Regions from separate parts of the Megasphaera sp. DISK 18 genome, predicted to be linked through region 2. Evidence: riboswitches for the same ligand, from Rfam matches in the RefSeq annotation. Region 2 holds a riboswitch; the other holds the start of a gene.
What was found. A riboswitch is a leader RNA that binds a small molecule or an ion and turns the genes downstream of it on or off. The one in region 2 is predicted to bind cobalamin.
Positions count from the first base shown of each region.

Region 1 (7,287 bases), on a different contig from region 2:
GATGTTGGAATCGGCCTTAGCCGACGATGTCGATGAGATCTTTGCCGGTTTGGATCGAATCTTGGATTACTTTGACGAGGAATGTTGCTTTAGAAATCGAGACGCCTTTGATCGATATTTTGATTCCAAGGACCGAAAAGGCTTTACCCTTTAGCGTGAAGGGCATGATAAAAAGGAGGTTGGGGCCATGTGGCCAATCGCGGCGCTGATAGTAGGGAAATTTATTTATGACTTGAATAAGGCCTGCAACATGGACGAAGATTCGCGTCGACGCATGATGAAGGCCTTTCAACGAGAAACGGAGGCCCGGCTGTTGGTGAGGCAGAAATCGCAGGAATTAGAGGCCGCCTTAGAGCGCATCGTTCAACGAAAATGGGGGACCCTTTCTAATTTTCGCCGCTTTGTGGATCTCTATCAGAAGATCATCGAAATCGATTTCCAAGCCGAGAAACGGAAGGGGGCATTAGCCCTTATCCCGTTGAAAAAAGACTACGTCGACTGTCTGCAGCGGATGGCCATCATTCCCAAGGGCCAATGTACCGATTCCGAGGTGATGATGTCCCTCTTGAAAGGCGGGTTGGGCCGGTCGCTGTTAGACGATGCCGAGCAGTTTCGTGCGGAGTCGGTGAAGCAGTTGCGGGCAGCCGGCGTGGTCTACGGTCAGGCGGAAAATATCGCCAAAGCCATCGATATCATGATCGGTCAATGCGAAACGATTTCTTCGGTCATCGCCGGGCTGAACCTGCTGCTGGCCAAAACGATTCGGACTTCCGAGGCCTTGATGGAAGCACGAGGCAGTGACCCGGATTGCTACACCCGGGAGGATCGGGACGTTTTGATGACCTGCATGAATGTAGTCGATGCTTTGAAAAGAATTGTCGATGCGCCGGTGGTGACGAGGGATGGCCAGCTTGCCCAAGAAATCATGACGACCATCCGCTTGGGGCAGGCATACGCCGAGGCTGTGAAAAAGACTGGTTAGGAGATGACGACGATGAAACGATTACGAATCGATGCGAAAAAATGTACGGGATGCGGGACGTGCCTCGCTTTTTCGGATTATATCGCCGAAGGCTCGGACGGCAAGGCCCGTGTAAAACATAACGGAAGAATCGAGGACCCAAAGGTTCTCACGGCGGCTCAGGAAATGGTCGAACTCTGTCCGGAACAGGCCATTCAGCTCCGCGATATTCAGGCGGCATCCTTACGCGACGTGGGAACACAAGGGGTGGTCGAACAGTTGAAAAAGGCCTTATCGAGTATCGAGATTCCCAGTCCGACGTCTTCCGACTATGACTTTGACAAGGAAAAATATGCCTTCGACATCGACTACGATTACTTAGACGGGACTCATTATTATGAATATAAGAGCAGTTCGGCTGCACGCGATGCCGCGTGGAACGAGTTTTATCGGAGAAATTATGCTCGCATCGAGCAATATGCCATGGAAGTCCTCAGCCAATATGGGGCCGACAAAATTGCGCCCTTCTTCGATGGGTCGGAACAAGGAATGTATGCCAAGTGGAATAAACAGTTCGAGGCCATTTTGCGGGACACGGCGGACCGCGTAGCCGACGCCTTGGGAGATCGTGACCTGCCGGAAGATTTTTGCACTTGGAACGTATTGCCGACGCAGTATATCGATTGCTTTAAAGACTATAATCCCATCAAATGGGGCGCCAAGGTTGACCAGACAATGAGACAGGACCCCTATGCCAATGAAGCCTGGTATAAACGGTGTATCGATACCGACGATATGGAACGAGTGGAAGCCGGCCGGATCTTCAAAGGAGTGCTGCACAACGTAACCCGGTATTGCTATGACTACGATGTGGGCATGGGCGGCGACTTTAAAAAGGATATCCTGGATACCATTTATTTGATGGATATGGATGAATATTACGAAGAAGTCCTGGGCTGGATCATCGACGATTATCGAAGGAACGTTGAAAAAATGATTGCCTCGAAATGTGAGGAATTGGAAGCGGCCCTCGGATAAGCGGCGGACTCTCCTAAGGCAAGGCATATTCATACTAAAAAAAGGAATGGACGAGAGTGAGAAATAGTAGCTCGCGTCCATTTTTTATGGTTGGAAAAATTAGGATTGCAGTACTAAGGGCGTTATGGATGCGGGGGCGTGGCGGGATGATATTATGATTTTAAGTAAAATGGTGCTATAATGAAATTAAAAGTACCGGGAAATAACCATTGAGCCCCGGAGATGATTGGAGCATAGGACGTCATATAAGTCTATGGCGGAAAGTATGCCGTGAAATAGTACGCAGTGCCAATGTATAGTGAACATCCTTTTTTGCGATTAAAAGCATTGATGAAAGCAGGGGAAATTTGAGTGAATCCCTGCATGAGTAAGAAAAAACGTGTCTGTGGGGCCTATCCCTATAGGTACAAACAAAAGAGACGGTAAAACCGTTCTTTTGCTGTCGCATCCCTTTGGGTGCGTGGATTGAAACGCGTTCGAGGTTGAGGAAGAAACAGAAACCCGTGGTCGCACCCTTTGGGGTGCGTGGATTGAAAAAACTGTTTGTCGCGCTCTGCAATCTGTGATTCCAGTCGCATCCTTTGGGGGCGTGGATTGAAACCATCGCCGGATATCGTCGGCAGAGACCCCGACCGTTGCACCTCTTTGGGGGCGTGGATTGAAACTTCATTTGTGAGATATCTTGCACCGTGTAGTATTGTCGCCCCCTTTTTTTGTGCGTGAATTGAAACAGCATCTTCTTAAATCAGGATCTTCTTCTTCGAGAGTCACACCCTCAGGGGTGCGTGGATTAGAACAATGGATACTTAGTATAGGAAAAGACGGCGCGTAATATGAATAAAAGAAGAACTATTTATATGGGGGAGCCATTAATGCGGCTTGCAGAAAGTGTATGGATTAAGACTCAGAATTGAGGGAGCAGTAGTGGAGATTGGTCAAAATATTAAGCATAATCGCGAACGTCTCAAATTATCTCAAGAGATGCTAGCGAAACTAATTGGAGTTACTCAGCAGGCTGTTGATCACTGGGAAAACGCCGGGATTATCCCTCGAGAAAAAAAGTTGAAAGAACTTATGAAAGTATTTCGGATATCAAGGGCCGAACTATTTGGCGAGCTTCAAAACAACGATGGTAAGGTTGTTTGCGTTCCCGGATCTGGAGAAATCGGAGCGAATCATATGAGTGTTACCGCTGACCGTTTACGAAAACTAAGGGAACAGCGTCAATTATCACAGGGGGAAGTAGCCGAAAAAATTGGTATCAGTCGCACTGCTTACGTTAAGTACGAAACTGGCGATACTAGTCCAGTGAGAAAGTTGAATGAACTGTCAAAATTGTTCGGTGTTTCCACTGACTATATAATGGGGCTATCGCCATTTCCAGTATCTAACGATGTAGATGGCAACCATGATATGAAGCGGATTCCCGTCATCAGCAGCGTTAAATATGGTCCGTTCGGATTTATTTATGAATACACTGGCAGCTACCTTTTAATAGACAATGCTGTTTACGGAGACATCCGTGCATGTCACTGTAAAGGCGATTCTATGAATGGTTTGGGAATCTTTGACGGCGATGTTGCTTTGATTAGAATTCAGTCTGATGTTGAAAACGGAGAAATAGCCTTGGTCACGATTAATGAAAATGAAGGGGTACTGAAACGTGTACATAAGAAAAATAATATAATTGTTCTAGAATCTGCCAATCCTAACTATCCATTAGGAATTTTTGCCGGCGCAGACGTGAATCAAATCCATGTCGTAGGTCGAGTTATTGAAGTCCGGAAACAATTTTGACGGTATCTTCATTGAGGGATGTAAATAATCTTTGACAGCGGCTATCTGTCGATAGAAGAGTGCGGAAATTTCCTCGAGTATGGATTGACATGTTATATAATGTTACTATTGTATCACTTACATTAAGTCGTACTTTACAGGTGTATGGATTGAAACAGCATGTACTGAAGCGCAAAACCAGCTTTACCATAGTCGCACCCTTGTGGGTGCGTGGATTGAAATATGTGGGAGACGATCAACATCGTCCGTAACATGGGGTCGCACCCCTTTGGGTGCGTGGATTGAAACTCTACGGCTTGCAACATCGCAACACAGATTATCGCAGTCGCCCCTCTGTGGGGGCGTGGATTGAAACATGAATGGCTATAGCACAACCGATACGACCCAGGGAGAACTTCTTCATGATGACGGGATTGGAAAGACACCAGACTTAGGATCTGGCGTCTTCGACATGGTCATAGGGGTGTGCATTAAATCTTATCTTGTAACAGCATATTTTTCTTATTTTACAGCTATTCCTAGAGGGCTGACTTTCGTTGACAGCTCTCTATTTGTCATGCTATAGTAAAAACGATATAATATAAGATATAGGTCAGGTGTCTCAGACTTAATAGAGAAGCCGGTTCAATGCCGGCGCGGTCCCGCCGCTGTGAGGTGGAGCCAGGCTGCATGATGTCACTGTACGTTTTGTATGGGAAGGCGCAGCTTTGGCCATGAAACCAAGCCAGAAGAACTGCCTGACGGATAATCACCGATAGACCTGCGAGCGATGGGAAGGAGATTGTACGGAGCATATTCGGGGACTGTCGTCTATACGACGGTCCTTTTATCTTTGCAGCCCTTATCTTGCAGGTCCTTACAGGAAAGGGGTTCATTCGTACCATGGAAGCGATGATCAATGGTTTTCAGTTGTTTCAGCAAGGCGGTCCGGTCATGTATCTGTTATTGGCCTGCTCCCTCTTTGCGGTGTATATTGGCATTGAGAGGGCCATGTTTTTTACCCAGATGGATGCCGGCAAGGCTTTTGCCAATCGTTTTTATACCTATATGAAAGTCCATAAGACGGAAGCGGCACGCTCTCTTGCAGCCGACAGTTCCGGCGGGCTGCCTCTCATTTTGACCGACGTTTTTGAAGGCCAGGGCGGTTCCGAATGGAAGGCCTTTGTGGAAATGCAGTCGGGGATTTTCATTTCCCGTCTGAAGAGTCACCTCTATTATCTGAGCGTCATCGTCACCTTGGCGCCGCTTTTGGGGCTCTTGGGGACGATCAGCGGCATGATCCGCGCCTTCAGCGTCTTCAATGTTCAATCGGGCCAGGCCATTGCCATTACGGGCGGTATCGGCGAAGCCCTCATTGCCACGGCGTTCGGCCTTTGCGTCGCTGTTTTGGCCTTAATCATTCATTCTTATTTTACGCAGCGCCTCGATCGGATCATTACCGACATGGAGCTGTGTTTTTCGGCGATGGAAACGATGGACCAGAAAGCAGGGCAGTGAGATGCGGCTACGTCAATTACGGGATTTTGAAAAGCCTTCCATCATGATCATCCCTATGATCGATATCATGTTTTTCCTCTTGGTCTTCTTCATGATGTCGTCTTTATCGATGGTGGACATGCACAGTTTAGGCGTCCAGCTGCCGGTGGCGGCTGAGGCAAAAGACGCGCCGTCATCTCAGTATGTCGTCACTTTGAAAAAAGACGGTACGCTGTGGCTTAACGGCAAGGCCGTCGATCGTGAGGCCCTCATGGCTTCGGCCCGGGCTCGGCAAGGGGAAGACAAGGATTTCAGCGTCATCCTCTATGCCGACCAAGACGTCGATTACGGCCGGGTCATGGCCGTGTTGGATGCCTTTAAGAAAGTCGGTGTGAACCGCATCGGCCTCGTCGCCGACAGTGGGGCTCAGCCGTGAGGTGGGGGAAGAAGAAGGGCCGCATTGCTGCCGGATTTTCCGTCTCCCTCCACGCCGCCGTCTATGTCGGCCTGGCTGCCGGCGGTTTCTTTACGGTCCTTCAGCACTATTCGCGTCAGCCTAACGTGACCGACGTCATGATTTATAATGCCGGAGATATGGCCGGTGCCGGCGGGAACGATGCCGATGGGATGGACGCTGTCAGCCGCGACGGAAGCGGCGATTACGATGAACAAGAAGTCGTATCCTCGACGCCGGATAAGGCTCCGAACGAAGAAGAAACGCCAACTGTCGACGTGACGCCCCTGACGTCGGACGCCCTTACGTATGCCGCCGCCAATCAGGAATCGCGACAGGAATCTTCCGATGAAAAAGGAAAGGCGGAAGCGGCGAGAATTTCCGGTCAGCCCGTTTCGTCTCCTGAGGGAAAAACGTCAGGACCGCGTCACCATCATGGTAAGACCGGACCTTCGGGCAGGCGGGCAGCCGGGCTCGGGACGAATGATCCCATGGCGCCGTCCGGTTCGATTCACGTTCCAGGCAAAGTTGCCGATTTCCTCGACAGCGTCAAGGCCTTACTCCCTAACAAGTTATCGGAAGCCCGAGCAAATGAACCGAAAGAGCCCACCATTCCTCCGGTGAAGGTCCTTCAATCAAATACAACCATCATTACCGCCAAGGAGATGGACGAACACCGCGATGCCTCGGTCCAGCAGGCCCTGCAGCGCGTCCCCGGCGTTACTATCAATGAAATGGTGCCGGGCATTTCTTCTTTCGTCAAGTTAAATGGCGACGACCGGGTCTTGATCCTCGTCGACGGTCAGAGTCTGGCCAATGCCCAGGGTTCCGGCTACGGACGGGGGAGCGTCGATCTGGCCAACCTTCCCGGCGTCGGTTCTATCGAACGCATCGAAGTCACCAAGGGCAGCGGTTCCGTCCGTTACGGCAGCGGGGCTGTGGGCGGCGTCATCAACATCGTCACCAAAAAGGGCGATCACAATGAGTCGTCCCTCGACGCCTACACCGGCTCCTGGGGCATGCACGGTTACACCCTGACCAACAGCGGCCGTTCCGGCAAGACCGGTTGGCTCATCAGCGGCGACATGGAGCGGCGAAAGTATTACGCCTTTCCGGGTGGCCTCAATGCCGACAAATCCCGCGGCGATATTAACAAAGAGTCCTTGTCCCTGCGCCTCGATCAGGAATTGACCGACGACACGTCGTTGACCTTTAAGGCTTACCATCAGGATTACCGTGGCCACGGTTCGACCTTCCTTGCTTCTTATTCGTCGTCGTTGCCGAAAGCCCTGCAAAAAGAACGCCTCTCGGGCTGGTACCTCAGTGCCAATAAGCCCATCGAGCGGCTCATCAATAATTACAGCCTTACGTATAACTTTAAGAAAAATGAGGCTCAGCCCGGTTTTCTGCGTTATTTCAACGACTACCAGCGGACCTATTGGACCAATCATTATTTTACCCGCACCCAGGGCCTGGAATGGCAGAACAACTGGCAGCTCGGCGGCCATCACGTCACGGCCGGCGCCGAATGGACGGAAGACATGGGGACCAATTACGAGGC
Region 1 is NZ_LUGJ01000044.1:2,685-9,971, forward strand. Features, by position in the region: gene A0U42_RS09510 (hypothetical protein) at 1-154, shown strand, start outside; gene A0U42_RS09515 (hypothetical protein) at 188-982, shown strand; gene A0U42_RS09520 (ferredoxin) at 995-1,999, shown strand; gene A0U42_RS09525 (helix-turn-helix domain-containing protein) at 2,924-3,796, shown strand; cobalamin riboswitch at 4,374-4,552, shown strand; gene A0U42_RS09530 (MotA/TolQ/ExbB proton channel family protein) at 4,679-5,293, shown strand; gene A0U42_RS09535 (biopolymer transporter ExbD) at 5,295-5,708, shown strand; gene A0U42_RS09540 (TonB-dependent receptor domain-containing protein) at 5,705-7,287, shown strand, end outside.
Region 1: linked by a shared signal. The riboswitch ahead of A0U42_RS09530 (MotA/TolQ/ExbB proton channel family protein) and the one ahead of A0U42_RS09660 (sirohydrochlorin cobaltochelatase) in region 2 are both predicted to bind cobalamin.

Region 2 (7,287 bases):
AAGTTTTTAGCACGTTTGTTTACAAATGCGTCCATGCCTTCTTTCTGGTCGGCCGTGGAGAAGCACAGTGCAAAGACTTCGTCTTCATAAGCGATACCGGTGATGACGTCGCAGTTGATACCGCGGTTGATAGCCGTCTTAGCGAGCTGTACAGCGATAGGTGCATTAGCCATGATTTCTTTAGCCGTCTGTTTGCAGACATCCATCAATTCAGCCTGGGGAACGACTTTGTTGACCAAGCCGATGCGATAAGCTTCGTTAGCATCGATCATGTTGGCACGGAAGATCAATTCTTTGCCATAGCCGCGGCCAACGACACGGGGAAGGCGCTGAGTGCCGCCGAAGCCCGGGGTAATGCCGAGACCAACTTCAGGCTGGCCGAATTTTGCATTGTCCGAAGCATAACGGAAGTCGCAGGCGCAGGCGAGTTCGCAGCCGCCGCCGAGAGCGAAACCGTTGACAGCAGCGATGACCGGCTGAGGAAGGTTTTCGATGCGAGTAAACGTATCCTGGGAAATCTTGCCAAATTTACGGCCTTCAACAGGGTTCTTCGTCGACATTTCTACGATGTCGGCACCGGCTACGAAGGATTTAGCGCCGTCGCCGGTAATGATGACGACTTTGACCGATTCATCGTTTTCGATTTTGCCGACGCAGTCGTTCAATTCCGTAACCGTTTCTGTATTCAAAGCGTTGAGGGCCTTGGGACGGCTGATTGTTAAAATACCGATACCTTCTTCGTTGACGAATTTAATGTTTTTGTAATCCATAATGAAAGCCTCCTAATATAGTTCTAATCGTAACTAACTATGTTCTATTTGTCGGTTCGTCTTGAACCAACATTGTGACTACAGTATACAAATGACCGACTTGGAACAAAACAGGAAAGGCTTGCCCTTTTTTGCATAGAATTAAGTCCTTGTGAATTTTTTTGTCAAATTCGTTGTTATCGTCCGTGGTATGTGATAAAATGTACATGCTTGTTGAACTTAATTTATACAGCGAATGAATAATTTTCATAACATATTGAAAGATATGTAGATTCCTACATCAATATAAAAATCCATTCTAAGGAGGCCACTATGATTTCAGATGGATATTCTGCAACGTTAAAAAAGCTCATTTCCTTTACGCAGGCTAAATTTATCGCCCTGGCTGACGTCGTCGGCTATGACGTTTCTTATGTCAATAAGTGGAGCAATGGTACAAAACTACCGTCTTCCCGCTATGTAGAGCGGATAAATGAAGATATGGGGCAGTATTTTGCCGAACTCATCGTCAAGCAAAAGAAGGAAGATAAGTTCTTCAAATCCTTCCCCATTCCGGAACAAGCGGAAGACCTGGGTTTTGAAATCAGCCAGTACTTATGCTCAGCATATCGGACGACACTACATCAAAACCGGGCTCCGAAAAGCAAAGAAAATCGTCCGTCCATCAAAGTCGTTACGGGCCACCATGATACTTCGGCTTTCTTAGCAGACCTCCTGCAAAAGAGCATCCAGAATCTTGAAGAAGACGGTGAACTCTTGGTACTCGGCGAATTCACTACCATCTGCAGTTCCCGATTCTGGAAATATTTCGAAGGACTTCAGTTCAAAAATAAGCTCGTCGTTCGTGTCGGACTGGACCTTGACAAATTGGAAGCCGACCCGGAAGCTTTGATTAACCTTTATCGCACGTTAGATGAATACCTCGATATTGACTTTGTCTTTTACGACATGAAGGAATCGGCCAATGCCAACCTCATCATCTTGAAAGGATCCTTCGTCGTTCAATATGCGTTGGACCCGCAAATGCGCTTTAAGATGTGCACCTATATCTTCGATGAATCCATGGTATGGGATATTTATGAAAAATTCAGCTTCACCGGCTCTGAACAGAGACCCATCATGTCAACGGCAAGTTCTTTAGGCCTCGATGAATTGGGATACCGCACGGCCTTCTATGCGACGACGCGCTTCTTTTTCTACTTGACCATCGGTTTTGAATTTCTCCTGCCCCACGAAGTGTTCGACAGTATCAGCCAAAACGTATCGCCGGAACGGGCATTTTCCATTCAACGCCTGTGCGTAACCTGGGAAGAAGTCCTCAATGCCGCAGAAATCACCTTCATGATACCGACGACGTCTCTCCTGCGCTACGTCGAATCGGGATATATCTATCTGACCGATATCGAATACAACCTGACGGCAGCAGAGCGAAAAGCCCACATAAAAAGCGTTCTCGAGGACATGGAAAAGAATCCCAAGCTGACCATGGGCGTCCTCTTGCCCTCCGTTAATGAAGGCTTCTACAGGGGAAAGGACCTGTCCTTCTATTCCAACTACAAGACAGGTTTCCTGAAAAAGAACAAGCGGAACATCCATAACGATGCCGATTCATTCTACATCATCAACAGCAATCGCCTTCATTCACTGCTGCTCAACGCCTTCCAAAATATGAAAAACCAGCCGTCGTACCGCCAGTACGACAAGGACGCGCTCAATAAGAAATACGAAACGTACAAGCCCCTCATTGAACGGACCGTATCCTTATCCAAATAATAAAATATGCCGGCAACGAAAAACAGGCTCCATGATTCATGGAGCCTGTTTTATATCGCGATTCAGCTTATTTTTTCAAATCTTCTTTCATTTGTTTCAAGCCCATCGGTTCATCTCTAAAGAGGAATGCCGGCATGATTTTGACATCGTCGATAATCGGAGTGAAGCCCATCTGATCGAGGACGTCTTTCTGAAGATCGATGCCCGGTGCAATTTCCGTAAGGTGGACGCCGTCTTCTTTCATTTCAAATACAGCTCGTTCCGTGATGTACAGGACATGCTGTTTATGTTTACGGGCATAGTTGCCGCTGAAAGTAATGTGACCGACTTCGGGAACGAATTTCTTGACTTTCCCTTCCTGAAGGATGTGGAGTTCACCGTCTTTGATTTCTTCGCGGAGTTTCCCCGTCGTAAAGGTACCGCAGAAGACAACGCTTTTCGTATTCTGGGTGATATTGACGAAGCCGCCGCAGCCGGCAATGCGCGTACCGAATTTAGAAACGTTGATATTGCCGTCTTTATCGCATTCAGCAAGGCCGAGGCAGGTCAGATCCAAGCCGCCGCCATCGTAGAAGTCGAACTGTGTAGCCTGGTCCATATAGGCTTCGGCATTAACCGAGGCGCCAAAGCGGACGCCGCCGAGAGGAATGCCGCCAATAGCCCCGGCTTCGACGGTCATGGTCAGGCTGTCGCCGATGCCTTCTTCGTTAGCAACGGAAGAAACGAGTTCCGGAATGCCGATGCCCAAGTTGATGACCGCTTCATTGCTCATGTTGAGGAGCAAGAGAGCCGCCCGGCGGGCAATGACTTTTTTAGCATTGAGCGGAGCCGGATCGAGGGCTTTGACGGGAATCGTCGTTTCGCCGGTCAGGGACGGATCGTATTCACAGTCGAAGGACTGCTGGCGTTTCGCCTCATCGTCAACTTGAACGAGGTAGTCGACATAGATTCCCGGTACTTTTACCAATTTCGGGTCGAGGGTACCGCCTTTGACGATTTTTTCGACCTGGACGACAACCGTGCCGCCGCTGTTATGAACGGCCTGTGCTAAAGGCGTTGCGTCAAAGGGGGACACTTCCTTACTCATGACGACGTTACCCCATTCATCGGCATAGGTGCCGCGGATAAAACCGACGTTCATATCCATACGCGGATAGAAGAGTTGTTCATGACCGTCGACTTCGACGACTTTGACGAAGTCTTCTTTGGTAACGTCATTGAGGCGGCCGCCGCTGATGCGGGGGTCGGCAAAGGTATCGAGGCCGACGTGCGTAATCGTGCCCAGACGGTGAGCTGCAACGTCGCGGAAATACTGAGCCAAAGTCCCCTGGGGCAGGTTGTATGCCTGAATCTTATTGTCGTTTACCAGTGCCTGGAGGGCGGTAACAGCATTCCAGTGACCTAAGATGGCTTTTTTCAGCATGCCTTCATGGGCGAAGTGATCGCCGCCGCGGCCATCGGTATTCCCCTGGGAGGCAGCGTAGATAAGGGTCAAGTCTTTCGGAGCACCGCTTTCTAAGAACCGTTCTTCAAGGGCACTGGTCAAGGCTTCAGGCTGACCGGATCCAACAAAACCGTTTGTCGTTACGACGTCGCCGTCTTTTACCAGCATTGCCGCTTCTTGAGCTGTAATTATTTTCACTTGTTTCATGTCTTCCATCTCCTATATCTCACGTTTCATGACGTGTTCTTCGTGATTTCAGTATACAAAAGGTTGGAGTGGAATAATACATGAAAAGGATGGACTATTTTTGTATGAAAAAATTCCAAGAAGTCAAATTATTCAGCTTCCAGGGCATTCCATGCTTCATCGGCCCGTTCGACGAACATATGACGGATGGCATCGTTTTCACCGAGACCGTGAATATAGGGGGTAACGGTAATGCCTTCTTTTTCAAGAATGCTCTTATGGGAATCTTCTTCGGTACCGGCCATATCATTGTTGGCATGGTCGCCGGCAACCATCATCATCGGCATGAGGGTAACGTGTTTGATGCCTTTAGCTTTGAGCATGGGGATGACCGTATCCAAGTGAGGCCAGCCTTCGACGGAATAGATGTAAACGTTGCCGAGTTTTGCGGAATCGAGACGGTTCTGAACGACGGAGTAGTAGGCGTTAGCCGGATGGGGCGTACCGTGGGCCATGACCAGAACGGCCTCTTGGTCACCGATCTTAGGGAACTGGGTCGAAAAAGCTTGGACGAATTCTTCCACGTCGTCGCGCTGATCTTCTTGGCCCATCCAATAGAGAATCGGCGTACCGAGGGTCATTTTCTTGAAGTCATTTTTATAGAGGTCAAAAATAGCCGAATCGTAGGCGTATTCCATGCCCGGAATGACATCGAGGGAGGTAATGGCAACGCGGGTATAGCCGTCTTCTTTCAGCTGTTCCAAGGCTTTTTCCGGCGTCGGGATATCAAGGCCTTCTTTGGCTTTAATGCGGTCGACGATGATATGAGACGTAAAGGCTACGACGACTTTTTGATTCGGATGAGCTGCCTGAATGTCAGAAACGGTCTTATCAATCGTCTTCTGGCGGCTGTCTTTATAAGTCGTGCCAAAACTGAGTACCAAAATGGCGTCTTTATTGGCGACGTTCTGCATAGCCGGGTTGTTATAGGTACGGACGCCGATTTCAGCGGCCTGCTTTAAGGCCGGTGTCGGATTTTTGACTTCCGGATTGAGGGTATAGCCGGCAGCAAAGGACGTGGCGCCGAAGGCACCCATAGACGTAATAGCCAGGGACAGGATCAAGGCGGTTTTCAATTTTTTACAACGCATAACAATCTCTCCTTTAAATAAAAAAGTAAAATTATATACATTAAGCGTTCACCATCGAATGATTCCCATAAAAAAAGAGCCTCGCACAGATGTTCATGACATCATGCGAGACTCTTCCTAGTCTATATCGTCGTAAGTTCTGACTATCAATCGCCATCCCCATCGCTCGCAGGTCAATCGGTGATTTTTAACCAGGCAGTTCTTCTGGCTCGGAATCACAGCCTTGCTGCGCCTTCCCATACGTTCGTACAGTGGCATCATAGCAGCCGGGCTCCTCCTTACAGCGGCGGGACCGCACCGGTCTTTCACCGGACTTCTCTATTGAGCTTACGCACCTGATATACGCTATGTATTTGTAAAGAAATAGTAGTTAGCCGATTCCTTATCTTATAAGACTAAGGTCGGAGCTACATAGGTACGAGCCAGTAATTCCTGGTTGAGGGAATAGAGGCCCTTAGCATCTTTACCAAACAGTTCATATTTTTTAAGCAGGTCGTCGGCATTTTTTTCTTCTTCGCCCTGTTCTTTGACGAACCAGTCGAAGCACTGCATGGTGCGGTAATCATGGACGCTGTCAGCGGCATGATAAATTTTATTGATCAAGGACGTTACATACTGTTCATGTGCCAGGCCTTCTTTGAGGACGGCTTCTGCGCTTGCAAAGTCGTTCTGAGGCTGTTTAACGGCTTCAAAGATAACTCTTTCACCGTTGTTGTGCAGATACGTCCGCATCAACATGGCGTGGTCATGTTCTTCCTGAGCCTGGATATCGTACCAGTTGGCAAAGCCGTCGAGACCGTTGTCATAGAAGTAGTTGGCAAAGGACAAATACAAATATTCAGAGAAAAATTCTTCATTAATCTGAGCATTAATTAATTCTTTTACTTTTGCATCAAGCATAGTAATACCTCCTTATAGGTCTTTATCTTTAAACTCGCACAAAACTGGTTTTTATTTAACCAGCTATATTATAACACATTTGGAAGATGCTTAAATATAGTTTAAGCTATTTTCCACAAAAAATCAATATTAATTAATTATATCAAGGGCCCTTATGATGACTGTGACTGCCATCCTTGTACTCGACATGGATGGTTCCCATGTGGACCTTACCGTCGACAATCGACAAGGCATCTGTCGAAACGTCACCGAAGAACATGGATACGACGACATCTTGGAAATGGAGGTCTTTACCATCCTGAGCAAAGGAACCGGAAATGCCTCGGAAGGGAAGGCCATGGTAACGTCCCGGGCCGGACCAAAAATCTCCATAAACAGCTTTCGTTCCAGTCGTGCGATTTTCTTCCATATGAAGATTGAGGTCGACATCGCAGCGCAAAAACAGGTCATGGGCAGCAATGCTCCCCTGAAGCTGGGTCCCTACGATATCCGCCGTGTAGGATTTATCATCTAAATTGACCTGTCCCCGTCCCTTCATAGAACCGCCGAAAACACCGGCCGTGACATCACGGATATCAAGAAGGCCTTTTTCATAGTGAACCTGACCTTTGACGTCGGTAAATACTAAGGTCGTAATATCGAGCTTATCCATCGTCAAAATCCCGTCGATGACAGGTTTATCTAAGGGGCCCTTTATGTCAGCCGATACGGTCGCCGGATCGTCGATATCGAGACCGGCGCCGAGGGATTTCGGATTGCAGTCGGTCAGGAGAAGGAATAAGTCATACTGCGGCGTTTCCGGTGCAAAATCAATGCTGCCTCGGATGCGAAGAGATTTAGCCGCCACGGTTCCGGAAAAGGGGCCGGCCTACAGATTGATATCGGTCTTTCCCTTAGTATGGATATCCGCATCCAAATCGACGTCTTCCATGGTAAAGTGACGGTCCGGCGATTCCGCTTCAATGACGCTGTGATGCAGTACGACACGGCAGTTAAAGGGGCGATTGCCCTTAGGTCCCGTAAGTTCGATGACCTTCTTCCCCTTTTTATCACTGTCGCCGGG
Region 2 is NZ_LUGJ01000046.1:2,086-9,372, forward strand. Features, by position in the region: gene A0U42_RS09645 (enoyl-CoA hydratase-related protein) at 1-770, opposite strand, end outside; gene A0U42_RS09650 (hypothetical protein) at 1,083-2,543, shown strand; gene A0U42_RS09655 (acyl CoA:acetate/3-ketoacid CoA transferase) at 2,611-4,194, opposite strand; gene A0U42_RS09660 (sirohydrochlorin cobaltochelatase) at 4,323-5,324, opposite strand; cobalamin riboswitch at 5,501-5,678, opposite strand; gene A0U42_RS09665 (ferritin) at 5,712-6,224, opposite strand; gene A0U42_RS11840 (AsmA family protein) at 6,367-7,071, opposite strand; gene A0U42_RS11845 (hypothetical protein) at 7,093-7,287, opposite strand, start outside.